Regions from separate parts of the Pseudomonas sp. IT-P253 genome, predicted to be linked through region 1. Evidence: predicted binding sites of a transcription regulator. Region 1 holds the regulator's gene; each other region holds the start of a gene.
What was found. The regulator FliA, encoded in region 1, starts transcription of late flagellar genes. The targets are predictions, from matches to a motif close to CTAAAGTTTNNNNNNNNNNNGCCGNTAA.
Positions count from the first base shown of each region.

Region 2: motA (flagellar motor stator protein MotA) is a predicted target of FliA. The motif match lies at 1,374-1,401, and genes of this name have one in related genera.
Region 3: ACM6IR_RS10590 (methyl-accepting chemotaxis protein) is a predicted target of FliA. The motif match lies at 1,466-1,493, and genes of this name have one in related genera.

Region 1 is NZ_CATKPT010000003.1:62,252-66,494, forward strand. It holds gene ACM6IR_RS01640 (chemotaxis protein CheA) at 1-9, opposite strand, end outside; gene ACM6IR_RS01645 (protein phosphatase CheZ) at 40-828, opposite strand; gene ACM6IR_RS01650 (chemotaxis response regulator CheY) at 851-1,222, opposite strand; gene fliA (RNA polymerase sigma factor FliA) at 1,390-2,130, opposite strand; gene fleN (flagellar synthesis regulator FleN) at 2,127-2,957, opposite strand; gene flhF (flagellar biosynthesis protein FlhF) at 3,074-4,243, opposite strand, start outside.
Region 2 is NZ_CATKPT010000033.1:168,169-172,411, forward strand. It holds gene motB (flagellar motor protein MotB) at 1-450, opposite strand, end outside; gene motA (flagellar motor stator protein MotA) at 454-1,305, opposite strand; gene ACM6IR_RS18035 (HDOD domain-containing protein) at 1,472-3,004, shown strand; gene rhdA (thiosulfate sulfurtransferase) at 3,101-3,916, shown strand; gene asd (archaetidylserine decarboxylase) at 3,935-4,243, shown strand, end outside.
Region 3 is NZ_CATKPT010000016.1:17,952-22,194, reverse strand. It holds gene ACM6IR_RS10590 (methyl-accepting chemotaxis protein) at 1-1,354, opposite strand, end outside; gene ACM6IR_RS10585 (transporter) at 1,775-2,797, shown strand; gene ACM6IR_RS10580 (inorganic phosphate transporter) at 3,053-4,243, shown strand, end outside.

The DNA of each region.
Region 1 (4,243 bases):
GAAGCTCATGTATGGGGTGCTCCTAACAGGTCTAAAAACCTAAAATCCAAGACTGGATAGCAAATCGTCCACATCGTCCTGACCGGACACAACGTCTTCTCTTTTATCGGCATGAATCTGCGGACCTTCACCCTGAGAGAGATGTTTTTGTGGATCTTTTTCTGCAAGTATCGCTTCACGGTCATGTTCGATGCCCGCAAAGCGATCTACCTGACTGGCCATAAGCACGAGCTTGAGCAGGTTGCTTTCAACTTCGGTGACCAATTGGGTCACACGCTTGATCACCTGCCCGGTGAGGTCCTGGTAATCCTGGGCGAGCAGAATGTCGTTGAGGTTGCTCGACACAACGCGATTGTCTTCACGGCTGCGCGTCAGGAAACCGTCGACGCGCCGGGCCAGTTCGCGGAACTCTTGCGCCCCGACTTCGCGACGCATGAACCGCCCCCAGTCCGTGCTCAAGGCCTGGGCTTCTTCGCTCAGGCTGTTGACCAGCGGCGTAGAGTTTTCCACCAGATCCATGGTGCGGTTGGCCGCTGCCTCGGTCAGCTTGACCACGTAGCCCAGACGCTCCGTGGCATCGGTGATCTGCGAGACTTCCTCGGCTTGCGGCATGATCGGGTCAATCTGGAAATTGACGATCGCGCTATGCAGCTCCCGGGTGAGCTTGCCCACTTCCTGATACAGGCCGCGGTCACGGGTCTGATTGAGCTCATGGATCAATTGCACAGCGTCGCCGAATCTGCCTTTTTCAAGGCTCTCGACCAATTCGACCGCGTGTTTTTTCAGGGTCGATTCAAAATCGCCCTGTGAAAATTCTTTATGCTCCATAGCTCCCCCGTGGCGCAGTCCATCAACCGATGCGTTCGAAAATCTTCTCGATTTTTTCTTTCAACGCCTGGGCCGTGAAGGGTTTGACCACATAGCCGTTAACGCCGGCCTGGGCCGCTTCGATGATCTGCTCGCGCTTGGCTTCAGCGGTGACCATCAGCACCGGCAGGTGCTTGAGCTTTTCATCGGCGCGCACGTGACGCAGCAGATCGATACCGGTCATGCCAGGCATGTTCCAGTCCGTTACCAGAAAGTCGATGCTCCCGCTGTTGAGAACCGGAATGGCAGTGGTGCCATCGTCGGCCTCGACCGTGTTGGTGAACCCAAGGTCACGCAACAGGTTTTTTATGATCCGCCGCATCGTTGAGAAGTCATCAACGATGAGGATTTTCATGTTCTTGTCCAATTCGACCTCCAAGCAGTCTTAAACGCGCCCAGCACCTGGACGCGCCATTTCAATCAATCTGGCAAAGCACTCAATGACTGTCTGGAGCACAACAGATCGAGACCGGCGCAGTTCAACACCACACCAGCCACGTTCGCAGCGTCCCCACACTGCCTTCAGCGCGCTCGCCACTCCCCCAAACGCCCCCGCAAGCGGGCCGCGCACTGGCTATGTAACTGGCTGACCCGCGATTCACTGACCCCCAGGACCTCACCGATTTCCTTCAGGTTCAGCTCTTCGTCGTAGTACAGCGCCAACACCAGTCGCTCACGCTCCGGCAAATTGGCAATCGCGTCCGCCAGCGCCGCCTGGAAGCGTTCATCTTCCAGATCGCGTGACGGCTCGAGATGAGCACTTGCGCCATCCTCGTGCAGCCCTTCGTGTTCGCCGTCCTGCAACAGATCATCGAAACTGAATAAGCGGCTACCCAGGGTGTCGTTCAAAATCCCGTAATAATCGTCGAGACTCAATTGGAGTTCGGCCGCAACCTCGTGATCTTTAGCGTCACGACCGGTTTTAGCTTCAATCGAGCGAATTGCGTCGCTGACCATCCGGGTATTGCGGTGGACCGAACGTGGCGCCCAGTCCCCCTTGCGGACTTCATCGAGCATTGCGCCGCGGATTCGAATGCCCGCGTACGTCTCGAAACTCGCGCCTTTGCTGGCGTCGTATTTGTTCGATACTTCCAGCAGACCGATCATCCCGGCCTGGATCAGGTCTTCGACCTGGACACTGGCCGGCAGACGGGCCAACAAGTGGTAAGCAATGCGTTTAACCAGTGGCGCGTAACGCTCGATCAGCTCGTACTGCGCGTCACGTGCCGACTTCTTGTAGAAGTTGTAGCCACTGGCTGTCATAGAACCGGTCCTGCCGTTTGTTGCACGAGGCGCTCGACGAAAAACTCCAGGTGCCCACGGGGGTTGGCAGGCAGCGGCCAGGTATCGACCTTCTGCGCAATGGCCTTGAACGCCAGAGAGCACTTGGAACGCGGGAACGCTTCATAGACCGCACGTTGCTTCTGTACGGCCTTGCGCACGCTTTCGTCGTATGGCACCGCACCGACGTATTGTAAGGCGACGTCGAGGAAGCGATCCGTGACCTTGGTCAACTTGGCGAACAGGTTGCGACCTTCCTGCGGGCTCTGGGCCATGTTGGCCAGGACGCGAAAGCGGTTCATGCCGTAATCGCGGTTAAGCAATTTGATCAGTGCGTAAGCGTCCGTGATCGAGGTCGGTTCATCGCACACCACCAGCAGGACTTCCTGCGCGGCGCGGACGAAACTGACCACCGATTCACCAATGCCCGCGGCGGTGTCGATCACCAATACGTCGAGGTTGTCGCCGATATCGCTGAACGCCTGGATCAGGCCGGCGTGTTGAGCCGGGCTCAGATGAACCATGCTCTGGGTGCCGGACGCGGCCGGGACGATGCGGATGCCGCCAGGGCCCTGCAACAGAACGTCGCGCAGCTCACATCGGCCTTCGATCACGTCGGCCAGGGTGCGTTTGGGTGTCAGTCCCAGCAGGACGTCGACGTTCGCCAAACCCAGGTCGGCGTCCAACAGCATGACGCGACGGCCGAGTTCAGCCAGGGCCAGTGACAAATTCACTGACACGTTAGTCTTGCCGACGCCACCTTTGCCGCCGGTCACCGCGATCACCTGTACGGGATGCATGCTGCCCATGTTATTTCTTTACCTTGTCTTGCATAGACGGAGGCCACATTACTGGCTGCGCGTTCACAGATGGAACAATGCATGGCAGACCATCGATGTAGGTATAAAAACTGTTCATTACTACCTCAGCCGACCTGCTTGGTCGGGCTGTGGTAAATATCAGCGAACATGTCAGCCATGGCTTCTTCGCTGGGTTCTTCCTGCATTTGCACACTCACGGCGCGACTGACCAACTGATGACGGCGCGGCAGATGCAAATCATCCGGGATCCGCGGGCCATCGGTCAGGTACGCCACTGGCAATTCATGACTGATGGCCAGGCTCAACACCTCGCCCAGACTTGCCGTTTCATCCAGTTTAGTCAGGATGCACCCGGCCAGCCCGCAGCGCTTGTAACTGTGATAAGCGGCCGTTAGAACCTGTTTCTGGCTAGTGGTTGCCAGAACCAGGTAATTTTTCGATTTGATGCCACGACCCGCGAGGCTTTCCAGCTGCATGCGCAGTGCCGGATCGCTGGCCTGAAGGCCGGCGGTATCGATCAGGACCACGCGCTTGCGCAGCAATGGATCCAGCGCCTGAACCAGCGATTGGCCCGGGTCGACGTGTGTCACCGACACATTGAGGATCCGGCCGAGGGTCTTGAGCTGTTCCTGAGCACCGATACGGTAGCTGTCCATGCTCACCAGCGCGATGTTTTGCGCGCCGTACTTGAGCACGTAGCGGGCGGCCAGTTTGGCCAGGGTGGTGGTCTTGCCCATGCCGGCAGGACCGACCATGGCAATCACACCGCCCTCTTCCAGCGGCTCGATCTCCGGTGTGAGGATCATTCGCGCCAGGTACGCAAGCAACATGCGCCAGGCCTGACGGGGTTCTTCAATGTCGGTAATCATCGCCAGCAAATCGCGCGACAACGGGCCGGACAGGCCGATGCGTTGCAGACGACGCCAGAGGTTAGCCTGGGCCGGACGACTGCCTTGCAGCTGATTCCACGCCAAGGAGCCAAGCTGTACTTCCATCAATTCGCGCAGGCTGTTGAGCTCGAAACGCATCGAGTCGAACGCCCGAGGATCCACACCGGTCGAGGCCGCTGCAGGGGCTTGCGCAGGACGCCGGGGTTCGGTGTACGTCGGTTCGATCAATGGCTCGGCAGCGGTCAGCGGCAGGCCGGCGAACAACTGGCGGTTGGTGCTCTTGTCGCTCTCGCCGTCGCCTCGCAGGCTCAGTTCGGCCTGGGCGGTCACGATCCGCGACTGGGTCTTGCGCAGCTCGTCTTCGAGTTCCATGTTCGGAACACG
Region 2 (4,243 bases), on a different contig from region 1:
GGTGATATCGAACAGAATCTGGTCTTTAAACTTTTGCAACTGTGGGCTTTGCTCAACCTTGTTCTGCAGTTCTTGCAGCAACAGTTCCAGACGTTCCTTCTCGACCTGTTCAGCCATGCCTTCGACTTGATCGGTGTCGACAGTCACCTTGTCGGGCTGTGGCTGGGATTTCACCTCAGGGTTGAGGGTTTTCTCGGGCGCCAGGGTGGGCGTGCCGCCCAGGTCGATGATGAACGGCGTGCCGCTTTCGGAGAAGCCGACCGGATCTTTGAAGTAACCGGCGATGGCGATCTTCTGTTCCGGCGTCGCCGTAGACAACAGCCATAGCACCAGGAAGAACGCCATCATCGCCGTGGCGAAGTCAGCAAAGGCGATTTTCCAGGCGCCCCCGTGATGCCCGCCGGCGATGCGCTTGACGCGCTTGATGATTATCGGCTGATTATTTTCCATGGCTTAGCGACCGCGAACCGCTTGTTCCAGCTCGGCGAAGCTCGGACGGTGCGCCGGGTAAAGAACCTTGCGCCCGAATTCCACGGCCAGCGACGGCGGCATGCCGGAAGCCGAAGCCACCAGCGAGGCCTTGATGGCTTCGTAAACGTTCAGCTCTTCTTTGGCATCGTGGGCCAGGGAATGGGCCAGCGGGCCGAAGAAGCCGTACGCGGCGAGAATACCGAAGAACGTACCGACCAGTGCCGCGCCGACGTGCAGGCCGATGGATTTTTGATCGCCCTCACCCAGGGACGCCATGGTCACCACGATACCCAGTACCGCGGCGACGATACCGAAACCGGGCATGGCGTCGGCGATGCCGTTCACCGCGTGGGACGGGTGCTCAAGGTCTTCCTTGAGGCTGAATAGCTCCATGTCGAACAGGCCTTCCAGCTCATGGGGAGCCATGTTGCCAGAGGACATGATGCGCAGGTAGTCGCAGACGAACGCGGTCATGCGTTCGTCTTTGAGCACCGCAGGGTATTTGGCGAAAATCGGGCTCGCAGCGGCATCTTCGATGTCGCCCTCGATGGCCATCATGCCTTCGCGGCGGCTCTTGTTAAGGATCTCGTAGATCAGGCCCAGCACTTCAAGATAGAAGGTGTGGGTGAAGCGCGAACTGAACATGCCCAGGGATTTCTTGAGCACGTGCATCGTCATGTAACCAGGGTTGGCCTGGAGGAATGCACCAAGGGCCGCACCACCGATGATCATCACCTCGAAGGGCTGGATCAAGGCGGCAATCTTGCCGTGGGAGAGCACGTATCCGCCAAGCACGCTCGCGAATACGACGATGATGCCGATAATTTTAGCCATAGGTAGGGGAGCACTTACTGAGTCGGGTTCAAGGTCATATTCGGAAGTTAAAAAATCTCTTCTTCTACTTATCGGCAAAACTGCGCCAGACTATAGCCAGTTCAGGCGAAAAGCCAATCTAGCCCGCGCCGGGCGTGTTTACAGCCTTTGATGATCCCGTCCAGCCATGGCTAATGAAACAAGCACTGCAACTCAAAAACCGACCACACTTGAAGGCTGGGTCAAGCTTCTGGATGGTGTGCACCTACCGGTTCCGCAAGACAGCCACGACCGAGTCTGCAGGGCCATTGCCGATAACCGCAGCTCCCTGCGCGACATCGCCGAACTGATGCAGGACAGCCCGGCCCTGGCCCTGAGCGTGATTCGCGAAGCTAACCGCTACACCCATGGCAGCATGACCGAACCTGCGGAAAACCTTGAAATAGCGATCAATCGCCTGGGGTTGAAACGCACCGAAGAGCTGCTCGCCCGGCTGTCAGTCGAACCTTCTTCGCAAATCCCCGTCGCCCTGCGTCAGCTTCAGCTGATCAGCCAGCACGCCACCCAACAAGCCAACGGCTTTTTCGCCAATCGCCTGGCGCGACTGTGGCAGGACATCCATTGGGGCAGCCTGCTGTTTCTTTCGCCGTTCTGGCCCTTGGCTCTGGCCCACCCGCAACTGCTTGAGGAATGGGAGTTGCGGGTGATTCACAAGGGCGAGTCGGCGCGCAAAGTCGAGAAGCAACTGTTCGGCGTTCGCCTGTTGGAAATCGGTCAGGCGCTGGCGGACATCTGGCGACTGCCGATCTGGGTGCAGCAGGGCTATCGGCTGTTGCTCACTGAGCAGCGCGAACTGGTGAAAGTCCTGCGCATCGCTCGCGACAGCGATCATCCGCTGCGTCAGCAGAACCGCCTCGACGACGACCCGACCCTGCGCCGTTGGCTCAATCAACCCGCTAATACAGTGCTGCTGGCTAACGGTTTGGCGTTGTCGGCCCAGCACGCCTGGGACAGCCCACACAGTGAACGCTGGCAGTACCTGACCAGCCTTTACCTGCAAATGCCGATGAACGAAGTGCAGCAGCAGTTGCACCAACAGGCGACGAACAGCGCCCGCCATCACGGCATGCCGGACCTCTGGCACCCGGCCGAATCGTTGATCTGGCCGTGGGGCATGAACCGTAAACACGCCGCTTTGCTGCCGGCCCCCGCCCCCACCACCGAAGACCTGGCGAAGTGGCGCAAACAATGTGCCGAGTTGCTGGTCGAGCCGAGCCGCTTCACCAACGCCATGCACTTGACCATTTCGGCCCGGGACGCGCTGGTCGCATGCGGCATGCGTCGCGTGATGATCCTGATGGCCGACCGCACTCACGCTAATCTGCGCGTGCATCAAACCGCCGGACTGCCAAAAGAAGCGGCCGGGCAAAACTTCCTGGTGAGCCAAAGCGCCGTGCTGCAACGCCTGCTCTCGCAGCAGGCCCAAGTGCGCCTGACACCGGCCAATAATGCGCAGTTTTCAGCGCTGCTGCCGGCCAGCCTGCGCTCCCGGTTCAGCGGCGAACACTTGCTGCTGCGCTCACTGGTCAATAATGGCCGGGTGATCATGATCGTTGTGGCGGATCAGGGTGGCGGGCCGTTCTCGGAAATCACCGTACAAGCCTTCGGCAAAACCGCACAGTGCATCGAAAAGGCACTGCACAACTTCAGCCAGCGCTAGGGCCTGTTATCCGTTATTTCCGGCACCTGAAATAACGGATAACAGGCCCCCATGACGCTGCGCTACAATCCTCCCTTTTGTGCTTGGAGACCTCACATGTCTGACTTCTCTGGCTTGGCGCTGGTGATCGAACCGAGCGATCTGCTCGCCCGTCTCGACGCCCGCGAACTGATTCTGGTGGACCTGACCAGCGCCGCCCGCTATACCGAAGGGCATATTCCCGGCGCACGTTTTGTCGATCCCAAACGCACACAGCTGGGTCAGGCGCCTGCGCCAGGCCTGCTGCCGACCCACGCCGCGCTTGAAGCATTGTTCGGCGAACTGGGACACAACCCCGATGCGGTCTACGTGGTCTATGACGACGAGGGCGGCGGTTGGGCCGGGCGATTCATCTGGTTGCTGGATGTCATCGGCCACACCCAGTACCACTACGTTGACGGTGGCCTGACGGCCTGGCTGGCAGAAGGCTTGCCCATGTCGATCCAGGTCCCGGCAGCGGTCGGCGGCCCGGTCGCCCTGACCCTGCACGACGAACCCACCGCCACCCGCGAGTACCTGCAAAGCCGTCTCGGCGCCCCCGACCTGGCGATCTGGGACGCGCGCGGGCCGCTGGAATACGCTGGCGAGAAAGTCCTGGCGGCCAAGGCCGGGCACATTCCTGGCGCAGTCAATTTCGAATGGACGGCCGGCATGGATAAAGCACGCAATCTGCGCATCCGCACGGACATGCCGCAGATCCTCGAACAACTCGGGATCAGCAAAGACAAAGAAGTGATTACCCACTGCCAGACTCACCATCGCTCTGGCTTCACCTACCTGGTGGCCAAGTCCCTCGGTTATCCGCGGGTCAAAGGTTACGCCGGCTCCTGGGGCGAATGGGGCAATCATCCCGACACCCCCGTAGAGATTTAAGGTTTTTAAGGACAGTTAATGAATAAGCGTTTGTTCATCCTCAGCCAATACCTGCTGCCCCATCACTTGCTCTCGCGACTGGCCGGCTGCATCGCCGAATGCCGCGTGCGTTGGTTCAAGAACGCCTTCACTGCCTGGTTCGCCAAGCGGTATCAGGTGGACATGTCCCAGGCGCTGGTCGAAGACCTGACCGCCTACGAGCACTTCAATGCGTTCTTCACTCGCGCGTTGAAAGACGGCGCACGTCCGCTGGACCAAACCCCGGGCGCGATCCTCAGCCCGGCCGACGGCGCCGTCAGTCAACTCGGCCCGATCGAGCACGGTCGC
Region 3 (4,243 bases), on a different contig from region 1:
TGCGCGACTGACCGCTTTCTATCGCCTGGGCCGCGTCCACCGCTCCGGTTTGTACGGTCTGGATGATCTGGTTGATCTCGATGATCGACGCCGCCGTGCGTTGTGCCAGGCTGCGGACTTCATCGGCCACCACCGCGAAACCGCGCCCGGCTTCACCGGCACGCGCCGCTTCGATGGCCGCGTTGAGTGCCAGCAAATTGGTCTGCTCGGCAATGCCGCGAATCACTTCCAGCACCTTGCCGATGCGCCCACTGTCAGTTTCCAGACGACGGATAACCGTGGCGGTATTGGCGATCTCGCCGCGCATTTGAGTGATGGTGTGAATGGTGCCCTGCATGACTCTTTCGCCCTGCTGGGCGGACTGGTCGGCATCGTCGGCCGCACGGGCCGCGTCGGCGGCGTGACGTGCGACTTCCTGAGCGGTGGCGGACATTTCGTTCATCGCCGTGGCCACTTGATCGGTGCGATTGAACTGTTCATTGGTGCCACCAGCCATGAGGCTGGCGATCGAATTCAGCTCGCCGCTGGCGCTGTCCAGATCCTTGGCACTGCGCTGCAAATGGCTGAAGGTTTCGGCGAGAAAATCGCGCAAGGTGTTGGCCGCTATCGCCAGCTTGCCCAACTCGTCCTGACGGCTGCTGGCCACGCGCTCGGCAAACTTGCCCTGGCTCAGTTGCGCCACGTACTCGATCAGTTTACGAATCGGCTCGACCAGATTGCGGTTGACCAGCCACAGGCTCAACAGGCCGATCAACAGACCTGATCCGAGCATCACGATGATTCCCAGCAACACAGTACGATCGGCGCTGGCGCTGATCAGCGTCGACTGCTCGGCGCCCTGCTTACGTAACTCGCTGACCAGTTCGCTCATCTGATCGCTGGTCGCACGGTCCACGCCTTTGACGGCGGTGTCGCCAGCGAAGGGGTCGGCACTGGCTGCCACATAAGCATCGCGGCCCTTCAGGTAAGCCGCGCCCAACTGTCGGTGTTCGTCGCGCAGGCGTTCTATGCGGGTTTTGAGCAGCGGCTCGATGCCTTTCTGCGTGGCCAGTTCGCCGAGGATGCGCTGCACGTCGCGCTGACGGTCTTCGAACTGTTTCCAGTATTTGTCCAGATCGGCCGGTTGCTTGCCGCGCAGCAGGACGTTTTTCCATTCCTGAACCTGCACTTTGAATTGCAGGTTGGCTTCGTCGACCAGTTGCGAGGTGTGCAGTGGGCCATCGATCAGATTCGCGTAGCTCTGTACGCCGCTGGACAGGAAATGAAAGCAGGCCAGGGCGATCAGCAACATGGCCAACAGACTGCCACTCAACAAGGCGAGGATTTGTGCTCTCAGGGATTTTTGCAGCATCAAGTGATACTCATGACAGGGATGAGGCACGCCACAACGCGGCGTGAAAAGTGTCCGGACATCCCTGTCTGCGACCTTGGTTCGAGGCCAAAGCCATGCAAGTTAACGTCTGCGTAATCGGCATGCCAGAGCGGTTCTTGAATACATTCCGACCACCGGCATGGCCACTATCAAGCCTTCATTCAACGGTCACAAAACTGTCAAAACTCCTTGCGATGATGCGGCTCACGTGAACCTGCGAACCCCGCCGTAACGCGACCCGCCCCTGTGGGAGCGAGCCTGCTCGCGAAGGCGATATGTCAGCTGCATTTATGTCGACTGACACTGCCTCTTCGCGAGCAGGCTCGCTCCCACAGGGGCGCAGCCGAACGCAGGCTTCGCCAGCTGCTACATAAAGCGATTGCGCCCCCATTGCGAGCACTAATGAACCACAGCATCGATCAAAGCCATCGCGACTCAGACCTGTTCGGCCTGCTTTACGGTTTCAGTTTTCGCCCAGGCGAACGCGGTCGGGAGATCGATTCGGCCAAGGCGTTGCACTGCCTGCAACAACTGGACGACAGCGACGAATTTCTCTGGCTGCACCTGAACCTGGCGCATGCCGCGTGCGAGCGCTGGATGAAAAGCAATCTGGATTTGCCGGACGAGTTTTTCGAAGCCTTGCACGAAGGCTCGCGCTCGACCCGCATCGAGCACGTGGACTCGGCGTTGCTGGCGGTGGTCAACGACGTGGTGTTCAACCTCAGCAGCATGGTTTCGTCCGATGTCTCGACGTTGTGGGTCTGCGCCCGCAGTCGTTTGATCATCAGCGCACGCCTGCAACCACTGCATTCGGTGGACAAACTGCGTTCGTCGGTAAAGGGCGGTGAATGCTTTCGCTCACCACTGGAATTGCTCGTGCATTTGCTGCGCGACCAGGGCGAAGTGCTGACCCAGATCGTGCGCAAGACCAGCCAGAGTGTCGATCAGATCGAAGACGAGTTGCTGTCCTCGCGACTGTCGACCAACCGTGCGGAACTGGGCGCCAATCGCCGGGTGTTGGTACGTTTGCAACGGCTGCTGGCGCTGGAGCCAGGCTCGTTGCTGCGCCTGCTCAATCGCCCGCCACAGTGGCTGCAAAAAGAAGACGTGAAGGAACTGCGCAAGTCCACCGAGGAGTTTGCGCTGATCATCAACGACCTCACCGCACTGGGCGAGCGGATCAAGCTGTTGCAGGAAGAAATTGCCGCCAACCTCAACGAACAGAGCAACCGCACACTGTTCACCTTGACCGTGGTCACGGTGCTGGCATTGCCGATCAACATCATCGCCGGTTTCTTCGGCATGAACGTGGGTGGTGTGCCGCTTTCAGGGGACCCCGAAGGGTTCTGGATTCTGGTGGCGCTGGTCGTGACGTTTACCGCGATTGCCGGGCGCTGGGCGTTTCGCAAGCGTCAGGATTATTGAGAGCCTGCGCGCTTCTTGTAGCAGCTGGCGAAGCCTGCGTTCGGCTGCGAAGCAGTCGTGATTCGTTCAGGCACACCGAGAGTTCCGCAATTACGACTGCTTCGCAGCCGAACGCAGGCTTCGCCAGCTGCTACAGGTCCGTGTCATTTGGATCAATGCCCCGGCAAAAAAACCAAACCCTGATCTGAGGCAGTTTCTCTGTAACATTCAGCAACGATCATGACCGATACTCCTCCTTACTCAGGATTGTCCGTTATGGCTACTCCTACCTTTACCGCCGCTGCACAGGCTCCCGTCAGCGGCACCAAACCGCAACTCGACAAAAAACCCGGCCTGCTCACCATCGTGGTGTTTTTTGCCGTGCTGGGTTGCGGGTTGTTGTTCACGGCCTACAGCCTGATGCACGACATGAGCGAACTCGGCACCGTGGTGACCACGTGGACGCCGTTTCTGCTGTTGGGCGTGGCGCTGCTGATTGCGTTGGGCTTTGAGTTCGTCAACGGTTTCCATGACACCGCCAATGCGGTGGCCACGGTGATTTACACCAATTCGCTGCCGCCGCATTTCGCGGTGGTCTGGTCCGGTTTCTTCAATTTCCTCGGCGTGCTGCTGTCCAGCGGCGCGGTGGCGTTCGGCATCATCGCCCTGTTGCCGGTGGAGCTGATTCTGCAAGTCGGTTCTTCCGCCGGTTTCGCGATGATCTTCGCCCTGCTGATCGCGGCGATCCTGTGGAACCTCGGCACATGGTGGCTGGGCTTGCCAGCGTCGTCGTCGCACACGCTGATTGGTTCGATCATCGGTGTCGGCGTGGCCAATGCCTTGATGCATGGCCGCGACGGCACCAGCGGCGTGGACTGGGCGCAAGCGATCAAGATCGGTTATGCGCTGCTGCTGTCGCCGCTGATCGGCTTTGGCTTTGCCGCACTGTTGCTGCTGGCCCTGCGTGCTTTCGTCAAGAATCGCTCACTGTACAAGGCACCAAAGGGCGACACCCCGCCACCGTGGTGGATTCGCGGCCTGTTGATCCTGACCTGCACGGGCGTGTCTTTCGCCCACGGTTCCAACGACGGTCAGAAAGGCATGGGCCTGATCATGCTGATTCTGGTGGGCACCCTGCCGATGGCGTATGCGCTGAACCGCACGATGCCGGCGGATCAAGCCCTGCAGTTCGCGGCGGTGGCCGAAGTCACTCAGCAAGCCCTGGTCAAAAGTGCACCGCTGCCGGCGCCGGCCGACCCGCGCCCGGTGCTGTCCGATTACGTGCGCAGCAAGGTAGTGACGCCGCAACTGATCCCCGCCCTCGCCGCGCTGACCGGCAACATCGGTAACGAAGTGAAAGGCTACGGCTCACTGTCGAAAGTCCCGGCCGAGGCCATGGGTAACGTGCGCAACGACATGTACCTGACCAGCGAAACCATTCGCCTGATGGACAAGAACAAAGTCGGC